4 regions of the Micromonospora sp. CPCC 205739 genome follow, and region 4 is predicted to be linked to each of the others. Evidence: riboswitches for the same ligand, from Rfam matches in the RefSeq annotation. Region 4 holds a riboswitch; each other region holds the start of a gene.
What was found. A riboswitch is a leader RNA that binds a small molecule or an ion and turns the genes downstream of it on or off. The one in region 4 is predicted to bind cyclic di-AMP.

Region 1 (4,590 bases), on a different contig from region 4:
CTCCTCGCCGACCGGCTGGCCCGCACCCTCTGACGCGACGACGGCCCCGGTCCGGTGCAGCGCCGGGCCGGGGCCGCCTGCTCAGTCAGGAACCGACCCGCACGCCCATCGCCGCCCAGGTGGCCGGGCCGACCACCCCGTCCACGGTCAGCCCCCGCATGCCCTGGTACCAGCGCACCCCGGCCTCGGTCTTGGCGTCGAAGGCGCCGCTCGCGGGGCCGCACCGCTTCGCGCCGACGAACCGCTGGACGAAGGCCACGTCCCCGCCCTTGCTGCCGCGCCGCAGCGTCCGCGAGCCCGGTCTGACCTCGGACACCGGCGTCGCCGGTCGCCCGCTGGGCACCGACGGGGCCGGCTTGACGGCCGCGCGCAGGGCCGCCACGGTACGCGGGCCGACCACCCCGTCGGCGGTGAGCTTCCGGGCGGTCTGGAACGACCGTACCCAGGCGGCCACGGCCGGCCCGAACACCCCGTCGGCCGTCAGCCGGGCCCCGAGGCGGTTGGCGACGGCCTGCAACTCCCGGACGTCGCCGCCCCGACAGCCGGCGCGCAGCAACCGGTCGCCGAGCCGCGCAGTCGTGGCGGTGGCGATGCCCCACGGGTGGCGGCTGTCCTCCAGGCTCCGCTGGTGGCTGACGCTGACGTGCAGGTGCTTGTCGTGCGGGTTCGGCCCGGTGTACCGGGCCGGCCGGAAGCTGCGGGTACGGCTCCAGATCTTCCGGTCGTAGATGACGTACTGGGTGGACGGATGGCTGACGGCCTGCCGGACGACCAGCAGCGGGTCGATCCCGTCGACGTCCACGTCCACCGCGTTGACCGACTGGTCGTCACTGTCCGGATTATGGTCCGAGCGGCGCGCCTGGTGACTGGCGTCGCCCAACCAGCCGTCGGACTTGCGGTCCCGCTGCGGCCATCGGGTGTCTATCTCCTCGCGCAGCACCCGCAGCGCGGGCGCCAGGTGCACGCCCATCTCACTCCTCCTCTTCCAGCGCGGCGGCCAGGTCGAAGTCGACCTCGTCGCCGGCCAGGCTCTCCGGGTCGTCGTCCTCGTCCAAGGTGGCGACGAGGTAGTCGGTGTCGATGCTTACGGCGTCCATGAAGGTCCTTCCTCTCGCGGATGGTCGACCGCCGCGAACCGGGGCGGATCGTGCTGGCCAGGGCACCGGCGCCCGGCAACCGGCGGGTCCGACGCGTCGGCGCCGCGGCCGCGCTCTGCTCCCTACCGTCCGAGTCGGCGGCCGGGCTGCCCAGACATGAGTCGCCAATCAGCGGCAACGCTGACCGTCCAGCGGCGCGGGCCACCGATCGAGGCCGCCTGACCAGCGAAAACGGCGAGGGGACGGCACCTGATCCGCCGCTCGGAGCGAGGCTTTCGGCCCAGTCGTGACAGGTTCCCGACCGGCCCTTGTAGAGCACCGCCGACCAACCCGCAACTCGAAGCACGGCGCCGTCGCTCAGCCGGGTGAAGAACTTCACAAGAGGTGGGCAATCCGCCGAAACGGTTCCTAACGTCGTTGGTGTTCGCGATCGCGGACACCACGGCCGGTAACGCCTAATCCATGCCGCCGGCCGCTGGGACCTTGTCACCGGGCATGGAGCGGGGGACCCACACGTTCCTCGGTGCACGTCACCTCGGGGTGAAGCCGCCACGGCGGCCGGGCTCCTCGGCCCGAACCCGACAGCTCACCTCGTCGGCGTGGAGGAATCCACATGGCAACTGAATACACCGCCCGTCACCGACGGGTCAGCTCGCGCCGCATCGCCCTCGGCACGCTCGCCGTCGGTGCGGTCACCGGAGTCGCCGCCGTGCTGGCACCGGCGTCGCCGGCGAGCGCCGCCAGCGTCAACTGGGACGCGATCGCCCAGTGCGAGTCCGGCGGCAACTGGCACATCAACACCGGCAACGGCTACTACGGCGGCCTGCAGTTCTCGCAGAGCACCTGGTCCGGCTACGGCGGCAAGAAGTACGCCTCCCGCGCCGACCTGGCCAGCCGGGGCGAGCAGATCGCCATCGCCGAGAAGGTGCTCGACGGTCAGGGCATCGGCGCCTGGCCGACCTGCGGCAAGAAGGGCGGCTCCACCAAGAGCTACGCCGGCAGCTCCGAGAAGTCGCAGAAGTCGCAGAAGTCGGAGCGGCGCGCCACGCGGGCCACCACCAAGGAGCGCTCGTCGCGTGGGGAACAGCCCAGCAGCCGCAGCCAGCGGCGCAGCGCGCCGGCCGGCACGGGCAAGGTCCACGTCGTCAAGCCGGGCGACACGCTGTCGAAGATCGCCGACGCCCGGGGCCTGGCCGGTGGCTGGCGCCCGCTGTACGAGCGCAACAAGGGTGTCGTCGGCGCCGACCCGGGCCTGATCTTCCCGGGTCAGAAGCTCGCCCTCTGATCCCGTCCCGTCCGGCCCCGCAGGGGGCCGGACGGGCAGGTCACACCCGAACACGTGAGCGCCCGGCCGCCGCCCGCGGCCGGGCGCTCACGGGTCCGCGCCGGCCCGGCGACGGTCGCCGGCGTGCTCGTCGCGCCCGGTTCAACCGTCCCGGGCCGGAGGTGACCCGGCCCGGTCGGGCAGGCTGCCGAGCAGCACGGCGCGGGGAGAACGGTGCGCCAGGTCCTCGGCGACGCTGCCGAGCAGTCGCTCGCCGAGCCCGTGACCGCCCCGACCCACGACCAGCAGGTCGACGTCGCGGGCCTCGGCCACCGCCAGCAGCCCGTCGGCCGGATGACCGACGACCACCTCGATGCTCGGCTGCGGCAACTCCGCCGGCAGCGCGTCCGCCCGGTCGTCGAGCATCCGGCGGATCCGGCGGTCCTCCTCGGTCGCCTCGACGTCGACCAGGTCCGGGCTGGTCACCGCGACCAGCACCAGTTCGCTGGCGGTGCCGCCCAGCGCGCGCACGACGGCGCGCAGGGCCCGGTCGGAGTCCGGGGAGCCGTCCACGCCGACGAGGACCCGCAGTCCCGTCCCGGTCGGCGCGGGCGGCCGGGACCGCACCTCGACCCGCCGGGTACCCGCCCGGCCACGCTCTACCGCGATGGGTACGAAGAGCGGCCCCAGCAGGCCCCCGACCAGGTACCAGAGCAGGTTGCGGTGCCCACCGCGGGTGACGAAGACGGCCGCGGTCAGCAGGCCGGTCGCCAGCCAGACCACCACCGCGAGGAGCACCCACCACCACTGGTCCACGCGCGTGCATACCCGACCCGCCCCCGGGTAAGCCGCCGCTCCCGGCCGGGGAGGATGCGCATGACTCGTCGACTCGGGTCACTCTTCTCGCCGGCTGGCGCGCGGCGACGGGCTGGACCACCCGGCATGATTCGTCGGGCGGCCGTCGGGTACCAGGACAGTCACCGCGCCGGACCACGAGCGCGGGCCGTCGCGACGGTCGATGTGTCCGCCGCGGCGGCGGATAGGGTTGGCCCAGGTGTGCCGGGAAGTCTGGTCGGCGATGGATGACGCGACCCCTGCCGACGAGGAGTTTCCGTGACCGACGCCACCCGGCGCCGTACCAGCCTGTTCGCCCGACACTCGTGGGGCGAGACCAGCCGCATCTCCGCCATCCTCCGTAAGGAGACCGTGGGCGGCGCGCTGCTGCTCACCGGGGCGCTGCTGGCGTTGATCTGGTCGAATTCGCCCTGGGCGGAGGGCTACCGGTGGGTGCGCGACCTGACGGTCGGCCCGTCCGCGCTGCACCTCGACCTCAGCCTCGCCACCTGGGCGGCCGACGGCCTGCTCGCCATCTTCTTCTTCGTCGCCGGGCTCGAACTCAAGCGGGAGTTCGTCGCCGGTGACCTGCGCGATCCGCACCGCGCCGCCGTGCCGGTCGCCGCGGCCGTGGGCGGGGTGATCGTACCCGCCGTGCTGTACTACCTGATCGCCGCCGGCGCGGGCCCCGGCGCCGGCAAGGGCTGGGCCATTCCGACGGCCACCGACATCGCGTTCGCCCTCGCCGTGCTCGCCGTGGTCGGTCGGTGCCTCCCGTCGGCGCTGCGCACCTTCCTGCTCACCCTCGCCGTCGTCGACGACCTGATGGCGATCGTCATCATCGCCGTCTTCTACACCGCCGACCTCTCGGTGGTCCCGTTGCTGGGGGCGGTGGTCCCGCTGGCGATCTTCGCCCTGCTGGTGCAGCGTCGGGTCCGCTCCTGGTGGCTGCTGCTGCCGCTGGCGGCGGTGACCTGGACGCTGGTGCACGAATCCGGGGTGCACGCCACCGTGGCGGGAGTGCTGCTGGCCTTCACCGTCCCGGTGATCCGCCGCGCGGACGCCGGTGACCCGGACGCCGGCCCCGGCCTGGCCGAGCACTTCGAGCACCTGTTCCGGCCGATCTCCGCCGGGATCGCCGTACCGATCTTCGCGTTCCTCTCCGCCGGCGTCACCGTCGGCGGTCTCTCCGGCCTGGTCACCTCGCTGAGCGACCGGGTTGCGATCGGCATCGTGGTCGGCCTGGTCGTCGGCAAGCCGATCGGCATCGTGGTGGCCACCTGGCTGGTGTCCCGCTTCACCCGTGCGACCCCCGACGAAGGCCTCAACTGGCTCGACGTGCTGGGCCTGGCACTGCTCGGCGGCATCGGTTTCACGGTGTCGCTGCTGATCGGC
Region 2 (4,590 bases), on a different contig from region 4:
GCCGCGCACCGCCACCGGGGCCGGCTCTGGGCGGCCTTCGCGCTGCTCGCCGCGCTGATGGTGGTCGAGGCGGTCGCCGCGTTCGCCACCGGTTCGCTGGCCCTGCTCTCCGACGCCGGGCACATGTTCACCGACGTGCTCGGCATCGGCATGGCGCTGGCCGCCATCACCGCCATCCGGCACGGGGACCGGGACCCGCAACGCACCTTCGGGCTCTACCGGCTGGAGGTGCTGGCCGCGCTCGCCAACGCCGTCCTGCTCAGCGGGGTGGCGGTCTACGTGCTGGTCGAGGCGGTACGCCGGTTCGAGGATCCGCCGGAGGTACGGACCGGGCCGATGCTGGCCGTGGCGGTGCTCGGCCTGCTGGCCAACCTCGTCGCGTTCGCGCTGCTGCGTCCGGGGGCGCAGGAGAGCATCAACCTGCGCGGGGCGTACCTGGAGGTGCTCGGCGACCTGCTCGGCTCGGTCGGCGTGATCGGCGCCGCGCTGCTCATCGCCGGCACCGGCTGGTGGTGGGCCGACCCGGCGGTGGCGGTCGCGATCGCCCTGTTCATCCTCCCCCGGACCTGGCGGCTCGGCCGGGCGGCGGTCCGGATCCTGGTCCAGGCCGCCCCGGAGCACCTCCAGGTGACCGCCGTGCACGACCGGCTGATCGCCGTCCCCGGCGTCGCCGAGGTGCACGACCTGCACGTCTGGACGCTCACCTCCGGCATGGACGTCGCCTCCGCCCACCTCACCATGGCCCCCGGCGCCGAGGTCGGCACCGTGCTCGCCGCCGCCCGCACCGCCCTGCACGAGGACTTCCACATCGACCACGCCACCCTGCAGATCGAGCCCGGCGCCGCCCCCGGCGCCTGCGGGCAGGTCGAGTGGTGACGAAATCGGACACCTATTGTCCTGTTGTGCCACCTACACCAGGATTCACTCCCGTACCCTGAGTCACGAACCGGGCGGGCGTCACTTCCGTACCGGTAGGCTCGGTCCCGGCCTCCGCCAGGCGGCACCCACCGGTGCCGGCGGTGGCCGCCGCCTAATCGCCCGCCAGGGCGAGCCGGGGAACCAAGTTCGTGGGGTGCATCCGCGTCAGCGGTAGGGATCTTCCGTCCCGAACCCGTCAGCTAACCCGGTCGGCGGCTGACGGAAGGACATGTGCATGCACGTACGACGTACCACTGCCCGGCTGGCGGCCGCGGTCGTCGCGGCGCTCGCCCTCGGCGTGTCGTCCGCGCCGCTCCCGGCGACCGCCGCTCCCCCCGCCACCCGGCTCGCCGCCCCCGGCGACCCCGAGGGCGGCACCCCCGCACTGCGCGCCCAGCTCGACGCGGCGGGCAAGGGCTGGATCGACGCCAAGGCGGCGCTGGAACGCTCCACCAAGCGGCAGCGGGAACTGAACGACCAACTCAAGAACATCGAGTCGGAGCTGACCGTCCGGCACGGCAAGGTCGGCGAGATCGCCGGCGTGGCGTACCGGACCGGGCGCCTCGGGCCGGTGTCGGCGCTGCTCAACAGCACCAGCCCGGAGGGCTTCCTGGACCGGGCGGCGGCCCTGGAGACCGTCGCCAGCAACGAGGACCGGGAGCTGCGCAACCTGATCCGCACCCGCGACGAGGCCAGCCGCACCCGGGCCGCGCTCGACAAGGAGATCGTCGAGGAGCGCAAGCAGGTCGCGGTGATGGCCAAGCGCAAGCAGCAGGCCGAGCGGGCGCTCGCGGTGGCCGCCGCCGACAAGCCCGCCGCCCGTGCCGGCGGCGGCGCCAACCGGGGCACCTCCACCGCCAACGCGCGGCCGGCGCCGCGCAACCCCGACGGGTCCTGGCCCTCGGAGTCGTGCAGCGTCAACGACCCGACCCCGGCCAACGGCTGCATCACCCCGCGCATGCTCAACGCGCTCAAGCAGGCCCAGGCGGCCGGCTTCACCCGGTACGTCTCCTGCTACCGCCCCAGTGGCGCCGGCGAGCATCCCAAGGGCCGGGCCTGCGACTTCGCCGCCCAGAAGAACGGCTTCGGCGGCGACGCCACCGGCGGCGACCGGACGTACGGCAACAACCTGTCCGCGTACCTGATCCGCAACGCCGACCGGCTCGGCGTGCTCTACGTGATCTGGTACCGGCAGATCTGGCTGCCCAGCAGCGGGTGGAAGTCGTACAGCGGGGCGGGCGGCGACCCGTCCAGCGACCACACCAACCACGTGCACCTGTCGGTCTACTAGACCGACCCGGCGGGGCCCGTCCGGCACGGACGGGCCCCGCCGTACGCGCGCCGACGTACGCGCGATGTCGTCGGTCGGCCCACGACGGACCGCGGCGGCCGGACGAGCATCGGGGGCATGAGCCGACTCTCCCCCCACGCCCGTAAGGCCCTGCTCACCCTGCACCTGGTGACCGCGCTGGGCTGGCTCGGCGCGGACCTCGTGCTGCTCACCCTCGGCGTCGCCGGGTTGCGCGGGGCCGCCCCGGGGGTGGTCTACCCGGCGGCGGCGCTGGTGGTCACCTGGCTCTTCGCGCCGCTGAGCGTGCTGGTCTGGCTGGTCGGCGTGGCCAGCGCGCTGCTGACCCCGTGGGGGCTGCTGCGCTGGCGCTGGGTGGTGGTCAAGCTGGTGCTCACCACGGTGATGACCGGCCTGGTGCTGTTCGCGCTGACGCCGAACGTGCGCGCGGCGGCCGGACCGGACGCCACCGCACACCAGCGGATCGACGTGGTGGTCGCGCCGGCGGTCTCCACCACCCTGCTGGTCACCATGGCCGTGATCTCCACCTGGAAGCCGTGGGGCCGGACCCGCCGCGCCGTCCCGCCCCGCCGGACGGCGGCGGCCACGCCGGCCGGCCGTCGCTGAGCGGGGGTCGGCGGCTCAGTTCGGCACCGGGCCCCCGTCGGCCTCCCGGTCCAGCGCCGCGCCGAGCCGGCTGGCCAGGCCCAGGTGCGCGGCCCGGGCCTGGCGGAACGCGTACCCGAACAGGGGCGCCGGCGCGGAGAGAGTGATCTCCACGTCGATCCGCAGCAGGTCGCCCTCCGCTCGCAGCCGGGTGTGGTTGCGCACCGTCGTCCCCGGCTGCTGCCGGGCCACCGTGACGATCTCGCCGTCGGAGACCACCAGGACGTCGGCCTGGTAGGTGACCGGGAAGCGCAGCGGCCCCAGCTCCAGCCGGTCGGTGATGGCGTAGCTGGCCCGCGCGCCGGGACGGGTGGGCAGCCGGCGCACCCGGACGATCAGCGGGTGCAGCTCCCCCTGCCGGGCCGGATCGCTCAACAGCGCCACCGCGTCCGCCCGTGAACAGCGCGCCTGCACCGTGTAGCTGAACGACTCCCGCCGGACCACTCCACCCTCCCACCCCTCGTCGGTCGCCCGATCGTCCCGTACGGCGGCCGGGCTGGCAACGCCAGGCGGCATGACGCTGCTCCGGCGGGGAACCCGGCCCGCGACGGCGCACGGGAGGCGGGGCATGGACGGGTACGAAGGATGAGCGGGCACGTGATGGTCTTCGCGCCGACGCCACGGCTGACGGTGACCGTGGAGCAGCCCAGCGAGCAGCCGGAGCTGCACCTGCATCCGGGTGGGCAGGGCGTCTGGCAGGCCCGGATGATCCTGTCGCTGGGGGTGCCGGTGGTGCTCTGCACGACGCTGGGCGGCGAGATCGGCCAGGTGCTGGAGCCGCTGCTGGCCACCGAGGGGGTGGACCTGCGGGTGGTACGGCGGGACTCGGGCAGCGGCGGCTACGTGCACGACCGCCGCGACGGCGCCCGGCACGAGATCGTCGACGTGGCCGGCGCGCCGCTGAGCCGGCACGAGCTGGACGAGCTCTACAACCTCTCGCTCGGTGAGGGGCTGCGCGCCCCGGTCAGCGTGCTCAGCGGCCCGAACGAGCCCTCGCTCGTCCCGGCCGAGCTCTACCGCCGGTTCGCCGCCGACCTCGGCGCCAACGGCGGGCGGGTGGTGGTGGACCTGGCCGGCGAGCACCTGACCGCGGTGCTGTCCAGCGGGGTGTTCTTCCTCAAGGTCAGCCACGAGGAGCTGATCGCCGACGGGCGCGCCACGGGCGCGGAGGAGGACGAGCTGACCCGGGCCATGTACGACCTGCACGCCTCCGGCGCGGAGAACGTGGTGGTGAGCCGGGCCGACCGGCCGGCGTTGGCGCTGGTGGACGGGGAGGTGTTCGAGGTGGAGATGCCCCGGCTGGAGGCGGCCGACCCGCGGGGGGCCGGCGACTCGATGACCGCCGGGGTGGCCGCGGTGGTGGCCCGGGGCGGCGACGTGCGGACCGCGATCCGGACCGGCGCGGCGGCCGGGGCGCTGAACGTCACCCGGCACGGCCTCGGCACCGGCCGCCTGGACACCATCACCGGCCTGGTGGACCGGGTCCGCCTGGTTCCCGCCGGCAGCCGGCCGCAGGAACGGACCACCCCGGACGAGTTGGCCGGGCGGGCGGTGGAGCGGTGACGCTGCGGGTACTGGTGACCAACGACGACGGGATCGCCGCGCCGGGCATCCTGGCGCTGGCCCGGGCGGCGGTCGACCGGGGCCTGGACGTGGTGGTGGCCGCCCCGCTGGAGGAGGCGAGCGGCACCAGCGCCTCGATGACCGCGATCGAACGC
Region 3 (4,590 bases), on a different contig from region 4:
GCGGCCAGCCTGCCCAGCAGCGGCTGCAGCTACTGAGCGACCCGGGGGCGGGCGGTCGGGCCAGGGCCCGGCCGCCCGCCGCCGCTCACAGGTACGGGTCGAGCAGGGCCAGCACCGCCGCCGGGTCCTCCACGTGCGCGTTGTGCCCGAGGCCGGGCAGGGTCACCACCGGCACGCCCAGCTCGGCGAGTTGCGCGTCGGTGACCATCGGGTCGTGCTCGCCCCGGGCCAGCAGCACCGGGACGTCGGTGGCGGCCAGCAGGGCGGGCAGCTCCGGCGCGCCGACCGCGAAGGCGGCCGGGTCCATGGCCAGCCGCCAGCGGCCGTCCTCGACGCGCAGGCCCGCGTCGACCACCGGGTGGTCCGGCGCGAACAACCCGCCGAGGCCGGCCACCTTCAGGTAGCGGCGGGCCGCCTCGTCCCGGGTGGCGAACCAGGTCACCGGCCGCTCGGCCAGCTCCCGCGCCCGGGCCAGCTCGGTCGGCGACCAGACCGCCTTGATGCCCAGCCCCACCACCGCGTCGACCGGCAGCCCCGCCTCGCGGGCGGCCAGCGCCAGCGCGACCACCCCGCCGAGGGAGTGCCCGAGGACCACCAGCCGCTCACCCGGCCGCGCGCCCTCGGCCGCCGGGACGAGCCCCGCCGCGACCTGGCCGGCGAGCCCGGCGAAGGAGTAGCCCGGCAGTGGCGGCGAGAAGCCGTGCCCGGCCAGGTCCGGCGCCAGCCAGCGCCCCGGCCAGCGATGCTCCAGCAACGGCGCCCAGGGCAGCCACACGTCGCCGGTGGCGCCCATCCCGTGCAGCAGCAACAGCAGTCGGCGGGTACCCGAGTCGTCGGTCATGGGGCGCAGTGTGCCATCGCCCGGTTCCGCCGCGCGAGACCCGCTCCGACGACGACGGGCACCGACTCCCAGGGGAGCCGGTGCCCGTACGTGTGGCGGTGCGGATCAGGCCGAGTAGCCGCGGGTGGCGATCCAGTTCGCCAGGTCGATGGTGCTGATCCAGTACGTCGGCACGTTCGGGTCCGCCGAGTCGGCGATCCGGACCGTACGGCCGTCGTTCTTGTAGCCGACCACGGCGATGTAGTGGCCGCCCGGGAAGGAGTGCCAGCCACCGGCGGTGTCGGTGGCGGACCCCGCCACGTTCGCGACGACACCCCGCCCGTCGTTGATCGCCTCGATGACGTCGGCCTGGAGCCGGTCGATCTGCGCGGAGCTGGGGGTGCCCTCGAACATCCGGGTGCGGTACGGGTCGCCCTTGACCGACTGGTTCAGGACCCGGGTGGTGTCCCGCGCCGAGTTGGTGCCCATCTCGGTGGTGCCGAGCGGACCGGCCAGCTCGTCCTGGCTGCGCTCGACGCCGGCCGCGCTGAGCGCGTTGCGCACCGCCGCCGGGCCGCAGTTGTAGTAGGTGTTCTGCGCCTGGTAGTCGATCCGCAGGACCTTGGTCGACGGCGGCTTGGGGGCCGCCTTGCGGGTCAGGTCCGGGTCCGCCTTGCCCCTGGTGGCGGCCGACGGCGAGGCACTCGGCGAGGGCGACGGGCGGTGATTGGTGGCGGCGCGGGCCTGGCCGCGGGTGGCGATGTCGTCCAGCCGGGGCGCCACCTCGGCGGCGACGGCGGCCGAGGTCTGCTGGCGGGCGGGCGCCTCGTCGGCGAGCAGGGTGGTGGCGCCGGAGACCAGCACGAGCGCGGCGGCCGAACCGGCGACAAGCTGGTACGACCGCTCGCCGGCCAGCCGGCGCAGCTGCCGCTTCAGGGTGTGCTTCACGTGTTTTCCTCCACGGTACGAGGGCGGGAGCGGCGTGCCGGGCCGGCGCGTGACGGGACGTCACCCGCGGTGTCAGGACCGGTGTGGGGGCCGCTCGGCGGGGGTGCGCCCGGGCAGTGGCCGGGCGGCGGGGTGTGGGCCGGATCAGCGCGCGAGGGCGCGGCGGACCTGCGGGAACACCCCGGTACCGAGGTGGAGAGAAAGCCGAGGGATGCGAGAGTGCTGCACGAAGTGGAAACTCCTTCCGACACCGCCTACCGGGTTAGCTGACGGATTCGGGCGGGAAGAGCGCCCTACCACGGGCCGTGGCCCGCGGATTCACCCCAGACGTGCGTGGGTCCCCGGTTCGTGGAAATCACGATTGAGCGGGTCGGCGCGGCGTCGCCTCTTGCGATCGGAAACCGCACCGGACCGGGGCGACACTACTGGCCGCTCCACCTGCCCGCCAAGCGTCCCCAGCTGCGTAAACATGATCGGTGCCACGAATTTGCCGTACAGTTCGGCACTGACGTCACTCAATGGGACAGGCGTTTGTTATGGCACGGTCGGGTCACAACCGGACAGCCGGGCAGCAAGGTCCGCCGTTCGCGGCGATCGATGTCACCGACTGTTACCGATGACCGTTTCCCCGATTCCGGTGACGCGACTCACGGAATTCAGGTAACGATTCGGTCGCGCGTCAGCCCACCCGGGCCGGACGCCAGCGCGCCGCGGGCGTCGTCCGCGCCGCCGCCGTCGCCGCCCGTGGCGCGGGCACCCGCCCCGGACGCAGCCGCTGCGCCGCCGCGTACGCCTCGGCGGCCAGGGCGCGGGCCGCCTCGGCGGCCAGTTCGGCGTCCCGCCACGCCGACCGCTCCCGCCCGGCCGCCACCCGGTACGCGTCCCGCCGGCCGTCGCGGACCGCCCGGGCCAGCAGCACCTCCTGCTCGACCGGGTGCCGCCGGGGGTCCCAGCCGTCCCGGTGCGCGAAGACGTCCCGCAGCCGCTCCACGGGCAGCTCACCCCGCCAGTGGGCGGCCACCGCCGCCTGGTGCAGCCAACGCTCCCGGCCCGCGTACTCGGCCGGCGTGCGGGGGGTGTGCGGGGCGGGCAGCGCGGCGGCGCCGACGAAGCGGCGGGCGGCGGTCTCCGCCTCGTCGTACGCCTCCCAGGCCCGGTCCACCTCCTCCTGCGCGGCCAGCCAGGCCTCCCGCCACCGGCGGGCGGTCTGGGCGGCGCCGGCCGCGGCGACGGCGACCTCCTCGGCGTACCGGCGCAGGTCCGCCAGCTCCGTCGCGGGGGTGGTGGCCGGGGACGGATCGACGGCCGGGTCGGCGGCGGCCTCCCGCTCCGGGCGGGCGACCAGCACGGTGAGCACGGTCAGGGCGAGCACGAGCAGGGCCGACCAGATGGCGGCGGCGGTCGGGACCTCGACGAGGAACTGGTAGACGACGGTGTTCATGGTCGGCACCTCCCGGAAGGGGGACGCGGATGAGGAGTTTGCACGCGGCCCGGGGGCGGCGGGGCGAGGCCGAGGGCGACGACGCGTACCGGCGGGCGTGTGCGGTGATGGGGTTCTCGACAGGTGCGGTCGCGGGTCACCCCCGCGTGGGCGGTCAGCCGAGCGGCGGGGCGCGGGGACCGGTGGCGCCGACGGCCAGCCCGGCCAGGGGCAGCGGCGCGGTGACCGGGTGGGCCGGCCGGCCGGCCGGGTCGATCGAGGCGACCGGGTCGAGTGGGGCGGCGGGCGCGGCGACGAGGGCGCGGCCCGCGCGCTGGGCGTCCCCGACGCCGAGCGTGACGGCGGGCCCGGAGGTGAGCGTCGCGGCGGGGCCGGCGGTGAGCGTCGCGGCGGAGCCGTCAGCGAACGTGACGACGAGGGTGGCGGGGACGGCGGCGAGGTCGACGGCGGCCGCGCGGACGGCGGACACGTCGGGAACCGCCAGGTCGGCGAAGGCCGGCGCGTTGGCTGGGCGCGGGGCGGCGGCGAGCGCGCCGGCGTCGGGCGCGGCCGAACCGCCGAGGGAGAGCGCGACCGCCAGGGCGAGGCCGGTCAGCAGCCGGGAACTCCAGCGCGCGACCCACCACAACGGACTGGTGGGCGCGACCGGGAGCACGGCACCACGCTACCGCCGATGCCAGGTGATCGCAGCGTCGCCGGCGTGTCGGCGCGGCACTCACGACCGGGCGACCTACGAGCGCCTCCCGTTTGCGGCGTGTCGGGCAATCCCTCGGCAACGTCACCCCGACATGCCGCCAAAGCGGGCGAGGTCGACGGGCCCGGGACCGGACCGCGCTGGACCGGCCAGGGTGGACGGGGGTTCAGTGCGGGTCGCGCGGGCCCGCGTACTCGATCGGGCGGCCCGCCGGGGCGTCGGTGCCGGCGGCCCGGGGTGCCGGCGTGGCGCGCGGCGGCGGCTCGGTGTCCAGGGTGGACGGCTCGGGTGCCGGGGCGGGCCGGCGGCGGCGGGGGGCCAGGCGGCGCATCATCGGCGTCTCCACCCAGCGGTGCAGCAGGGCGGCCAGCACCAGGTTCACCGCCAGGAAGCCGAGCACCGCCAGCGGGCCCCACCAGCCGGGTAGCCCGACGCCGAGGTGGCCGGTGGCCCGCAGCACGGTGACCATCACCAGCACGTGCACCAGGTAGAAGGCGAACGAGACCTCACCGAGCCAGACCAGCCGGCGGTGCCGCCACGGCGAGGGCAGCCCGCGTACGTCCGCGTCCGCCGCCGCGGTGATGACCAGGATGTACGCCACGGAGAGGATCGCGGCCCAGAGTTCGGCCCGGATCCACTGCCCCGCCACCACCCAGGTGACCACGAAGACGAGGCTGGCCAGCGGCA
Region 4 (4,590 bases):
TCAGCGCCGGCGAGGTGCGCACGGTGGCCGCGGTACCCGCCGGCGGGTCCGCCGCCGTGCCGGCCCAGGCCGGCCAGGCGAGCGCCGTCACCGGCTGACACCCCGCGACGCGACGAGGGCCGCCCCCCACCGGGGACGGCCCTCGTTCGGTACGCGTCGCGCGCTACAACATCGACATGTGCACGTGGTCGGTGTGGTCCGACGGTCCGCTGTACGACTTCCATCCGGTCGCCGGGAACCAGATCTGCCGGTTCCAGATCACGTAGTAGATGCCGAGCCGGTCGGCGTTGCGGATCAGGAACGCGGCGAGGTTGTTGCCGTACATCCGGGTGTCGTTGTTGTGCCAGGGCGCGAAGCCGCTGCTCTGCAACGACCAGTCGCAGGCCTTGCCCTTCGGGTGCTCCCACGGCCCGCCCGGCCGGTAGCAGCCGACGAACCGCTTGAAGCCGGCCCGCCGGACCTCCTTGTACGCGTGCAGGGTGCGTGGCGTGATGGTGCCGGAGGTGGTCGGGTCGTCCTCGGTGCGCGACTCGGGGCGCCAGCCGCCGTCCGCCGTCCGGCCGGGAGCGATCCGGGCGACCGGCGAGGTCGCGTCGACCAGGCCGCCGGTGAAGCCCCGGCCACCGACCAGCGCGAGGGCCTTCTCCGCCTCCCGGCTCTCCCGGGCCATGTCGTTGGTGAGCTTCTGCTGCTCGCGGACCTCGGCGTCGAGGGCCAGCTTGGCCTGCTCCGCGCGGTTCTTGGCGGCGGTGACCCTGGCCAGCTTCTGCCCGTTGACCATGTTCAGCTCGTCCAGCACGGCGGCGCGCTGGACGAACGAGTCCGGCCCGCTGCTCTCCAGCAGCGCCGCCACCGCGCCGATCCGGCCGGTCCGGTACGACTGCGCCGCGATCTGCGAGACCTGCGGCCGCAACGCCTCCAGCTCGTCCTGCGCGCGCTTCACCTCCCGCCCGAGCTGCTGCTGGCGCTTCTTGGACTTCTCCAGCTGGGTCTTCGCCTTCGAGTACTCGCGGTTGCGCAGCTCGATGACGTCGGTGAGCAGCTTGGGCTCCTCGTCCTCCTCGTGCCCCGAGGGGGTGGGGGTCGAGGGCGCGGCAGTCGCGGCTGTCGGGCCGGCGAGGATGGCCAGAGCGGCGAACACGGCCACCACCGGAGTCAACCAGCGGCGCAGGGGTGCCGTCACAGTGTTCCCTTCCGTCGACCGCCGACCGGGTTAGCTGACGGGTTCGGGACGGAAGTGGCCCCTACCGCTCGCGCGGATTCACCCCATGTACCTGGTTCCCCGGCTCGCCTCACGGCGATTGGGCGGCGGCACCGCAGGCGCCGCTGCGCGCCTTCGGCGGTGACCGGCAGCGAGGTTACCTGACAGTCGTACCGGGGATCTACGTCCAGAACCCGACTAAAAGCGTTATTTCGTCGTGGCGGTACGTGACGAGTGACGCGTTCGTCAGGTTCCGCGTCGGCGTCGGTCACGCAGCGGAGTTTCACCATGCGGTGTCCGTGCTCCTTTCCGGGTCGGGCCACCGTGCGGGGGCCGGGGTGGACGGTCCGCCGGGGCGCGACGCGCTCAGCGCCTCGAGCGCCGCGTCCCGGTCGGCGGAGGGGCGGGGCGTCGGTGCCGGGCCCTCGCCCGACGCCGAATCGGACGCCGGGCCGCGACCGGCGGTGGCGACCAGCGCGGCCAGCGCGGTGGTCAGCGGTACGGCGGCGATCAGGCCGAGTGTCGCCACCGCGCTGCGGACGATCTCCTGGGCCAGGAACTCGCTGGTGAGGATCTGGCTCACCGACCGGCTGTCGGCGGTGAGCAGGAGCAGCAGCGGCAGCGACGCGCCCGCGTACGCGAGCACGATGGTGTTGACCGTGGAGGCGATGTGCGCCCGGCCGACCCGGGTGGCGGCCCGGTAGAGCTGGATGCGGGACAGGCCGGGGTTGGCGTGCGACAGCTCGGTGACCGTGGCGGCCTGGGTGACGGTGACGTCGTCGAGCACGCCGAGCGAACCGATGATGATGCCGGCCAGCAGCAGCCCGTGCAGGTCGACGTCGCGCTGGTACATCGACAGCGTGGTGGCCTCCTCGCTGCCGAACCCGGTCAGGTGGGCGGCGGCGGTGGCCAGGCTGCCGAGGACCCCGGTCAGCACCAGGCTGCCGAGCGTGCCGAGGACCGCCACCGAGGTCTGCGCGGTGATCCCGTGGGTCAGGTACAGCACCACGAACATGATCAGCGCCGAGCCGGTGATCGCGATCGGCAGCGGCGAGCCGCCCGCGCCGATGCCGGGCACGACGAAGGTGAGCAGGATGGCGAAGCTGGCGCCCAGCCCGGCCAGTGCGGCCAGCCCGCGCAGCCGGCCGAACGCCACGATCGCCGCCGCGAAGAGCGCGACCAGCCAGATCAGCGGCTTGCCCCGCTGGTGCTCGGCGATCTGGTAGCTGCTGGCGGTGGGGTCGGCCGGGTCGGAGAGCTGGACCAGCACCACCTCGTCGCCCACCGCCACGGTGGGCGCGCCCGGGCCGGCCGGTACCGGGGTCTGCACCTGCTGCCCGCTGTCCGGACCCTGCTCGACCTTGACCGTCACCGTCCCGCACGGACCCTCGGCCGCGCCGGGCGACCCGTCGGGGACCTCGGGTGTCGGCGGGCAGGGCTCGGTCAGCACGCGGGTCACCGTCCCGTGGTGCCGCGGCGGCTCGGCACCGCCGTCGGCCTGCCGGGAGTCGCGCGGCCAGAGCACCAGCGCGGCGATCACCGTGATGACGAACAGCGGGACCACGGTCGCGACGAGGATCCGCCGCACCCCCGGTGGGGCGGACGGAGCGGGACGGGTGTGGTCGGCGCCCATTGCGAGTCTCCCAACGATCCAGGGCGGGGTACGTGTCAGCCGGCCGGTCGGTTCACCGGCCGGCGGTGCGCACCGGGGCGCGTACCGAAGTCTCGCCCCCGGGTGCCAGCGTGCTCACGCAGGGTGAGCGGGTCGCGCGGTCGGCGAGCCGCCCGGGTGGATCGCCACGGCAGCGGACCCCGACGCGGTACGCGGGGCCGCAGCAGCGGCGGGCGGAGTGTCATGGCCGGAGAATCGTAGCGAGGTTCGCTGTGGGTCCGCCCGGTTCGCACCACCGGCAGCGCGCCCACCAGGCATCTTGGGGGCATGGACCAGCACGCCGGACCTGCCCGGCACCCGGCGCCGGACCAGCACCGGGGGCACGACAAGCACGCCGGCCACGACCCGGAGATGTTCCGCCGCCGGTTCTGGCTGTGCCTGGCGCTGACCCTGCCCGTGGTGGTCACCAGCCACATGGTGATGGACTGGTTCGGCTACCGGCTGGAGTTCCCCGGGCGGTCCCTGGTCGGGCCGGTGCTCGGCTCGGTGGTCTTCTGGTGGGGCGGCTGGCCGTTCCTGGTCGGTGCCGTCCGCGAGGTGCGCGACCGGGCTCCGGGAATGATGCTGCTGGTCGGGATGGCGATCACTGTCGCGTACGCCGCCTCGCTCGCCACCAGCCTGGGCGCGTTCGAGCTGGACTTCTGGTGGGAGCTGGCCGCCCTGGTCACCATCATGCTGCTCGGGCACTGGCAGGAGATGAAGGCGATCGGCCAGGCGCGGGGCGCGCTCGCCGCGCTGGCCGCGCTGCTGCCCGACGACGCCGAGCGGGTCGGCGCGGACGGTGGCGTGGAGCGGGTGCCGGTGGCCGAGCTGGGTGTCGGGGACGTGGTGCTGGTCCGCCCCGGTGGCCGGGTGCCGGCCGACGGGCGGATCGTGGACGGCGCCGCCGAGCTGGACGAGTCGATGGTCACCGGCGAGTCCCGCCCGGTGTCGCGGGCGGTCGGCGACCGGGTGGTGGCCGGCACCGTCGCCACCGACTCGGCGATCCGGGTACGCGTCGACGCGGTCGGCGACCAGACCACGCTGGCCGGCATCCAGCGCCTGGTGGCGCAGGCGCAGCAGTCCGGCGGGCGGGCGCAGGTGCTGGCGGACCGCTTCGCCGCCTGGCTCTTCTACCTCGCCACCGGCACCGCGGTGCTGACCGTCCTGGCATGGACTGCGCTGGGCGAGCGGGACGAGGCGGTGGTCCGCACCGTCACCGTCCTGGTGATCGCCTGCCCGCACGCGCTCGGCCTGGCCATCCCGCTGGTGATCGCGCTCTCCACCGCGCTCGCCGCCCGCTCCGGCGTGCTGGTCCGCGACCGGCTCGCGCTGGAGAAGATGCGCACCGTGGACGTGGTGCTCTTCGACAAGACCGGCACCCTCACCAAGGGTGAGCACGCGGTGGTCGGGGTGGCCGCCGCCCCGGGAACCGGCGAGGACGAGGTGCTGCGGCTCGCCGCCGGGGTCGAGGCGGACAGCGAGCACCCGCTGGCCCGGGCGATCGTCGCGGCCGCCGCCGAGCGCGGTGGCCCGGCGGTGGCCGGCGGCTTCCGGGCGCTGCCGGGGCGCGGCGTCCGGGCCGACATCGACGGCACGCCGTACGCGGTGGGTGGCCCCGTGCTCCTGCGGGAACAGGGGCTGGAGCTGCCCGGGGCGCTGGAGCCGGCGGCCCGGCGCTGGGCGGAGCGCGGCGCGGCGGTGCTGCACCTGGTCCGCCTGCCCGACACCGTCCTGG

Region 1: another riboswitch for cyclic di-AMP. It lies ahead of V6U88_RS26525 (transglycosylase family protein); the one in region 4 lies ahead of V6U88_RS12135 (coiled-coil domain-containing protein).
Region 2: another riboswitch for cyclic di-AMP. It lies ahead of V6U88_RS04210 (coiled-coil domain-containing protein); the one in region 4 lies ahead of V6U88_RS12135 (coiled-coil domain-containing protein).
Region 3: another riboswitch for cyclic di-AMP. It lies ahead of V6U88_RS14890 (C39 family peptidase); the one in region 4 lies ahead of V6U88_RS12135 (coiled-coil domain-containing protein).

Annotation. Positions count from the first base shown of each region.
Region 1 covers NZ_JBAKHS010000025.1:40,989-45,578, forward strand. Annotated here, with positions in the region: gene htpG (molecular chaperone HtpG) at 1-33, shown strand, start outside; gene V6U88_RS26515 (peptidoglycan-binding protein) at 86-970, opposite strand; gene V6U88_RS26520 (hypothetical protein) at 972-1,097, opposite strand; cyclic di-AMP (ydaO/yuaA leader) riboswitch at 1,540-1,712, shown strand; gene V6U88_RS26525 (transglycosylase family protein) at 1,711-2,382, shown strand; gene V6U88_RS26530 (universal stress protein) at 2,524-3,177, opposite strand; gene nhaA (Na+/H+ antiporter NhaA) at 3,475-4,590, shown strand, end outside.
Region 2 covers NZ_JBAKHS010000002.1:55,260-59,849, reverse strand. Annotated here, with positions in the region: gene V6U88_RS04215 (cation diffusion facilitator family transporter) at 1-876, shown strand, start outside; cyclic di-AMP (ydaO/yuaA leader) riboswitch at 1,018-1,149, shown strand; gene V6U88_RS04210 (coiled-coil domain-containing protein) at 1,154-2,209, shown strand; gene V6U88_RS04205 (hypothetical protein) at 2,327-2,833, shown strand; gene V6U88_RS04200 (SRPBCC family protein) at 2,849-3,388, opposite strand; gene V6U88_RS04195 (1-phosphofructokinase family hexose kinase) at 3,458-4,435, shown strand; gene surE (5'/3'-nucleotidase SurE) at 4,432-4,590, shown strand, end outside.
Region 3 covers NZ_JBAKHS010000008.1:219,828-224,417, forward strand. Annotated here, with positions in the region: gene V6U88_RS14880 (peptidoglycan-binding protein) at 1-36, shown strand, start outside; gene V6U88_RS14885 (alpha/beta fold hydrolase) at 86-841, opposite strand; gene V6U88_RS14890 (C39 family peptidase) at 947-1,768, opposite strand; cyclic di-AMP (ydaO/yuaA leader) riboswitch at 2,005-2,146, opposite strand; gene V6U88_RS14895 (hypothetical protein) at 2,448-3,209, opposite strand; gene V6U88_RS14900 (hypothetical protein) at 3,364-3,864, opposite strand; gene V6U88_RS14905 (acyltransferase family protein) at 4,070-4,590, opposite strand, start outside.
Region 4 covers NZ_JBAKHS010000006.1:107,253-111,842, forward strand. Annotated here, with positions in the region: gene V6U88_RS12130 (carbonic anhydrase) at 1-98, shown strand, start outside; gene V6U88_RS12135 (coiled-coil domain-containing protein) at 164-1,183, opposite strand; cyclic di-AMP (ydaO/yuaA leader) riboswitch at 1,188-1,318, opposite strand; gene V6U88_RS12140 (YibE/F family protein) at 1,485-2,834, opposite strand; gene V6U88_RS12145 (heavy metal translocating P-type ATPase) at 3,141-4,590, shown strand, end outside.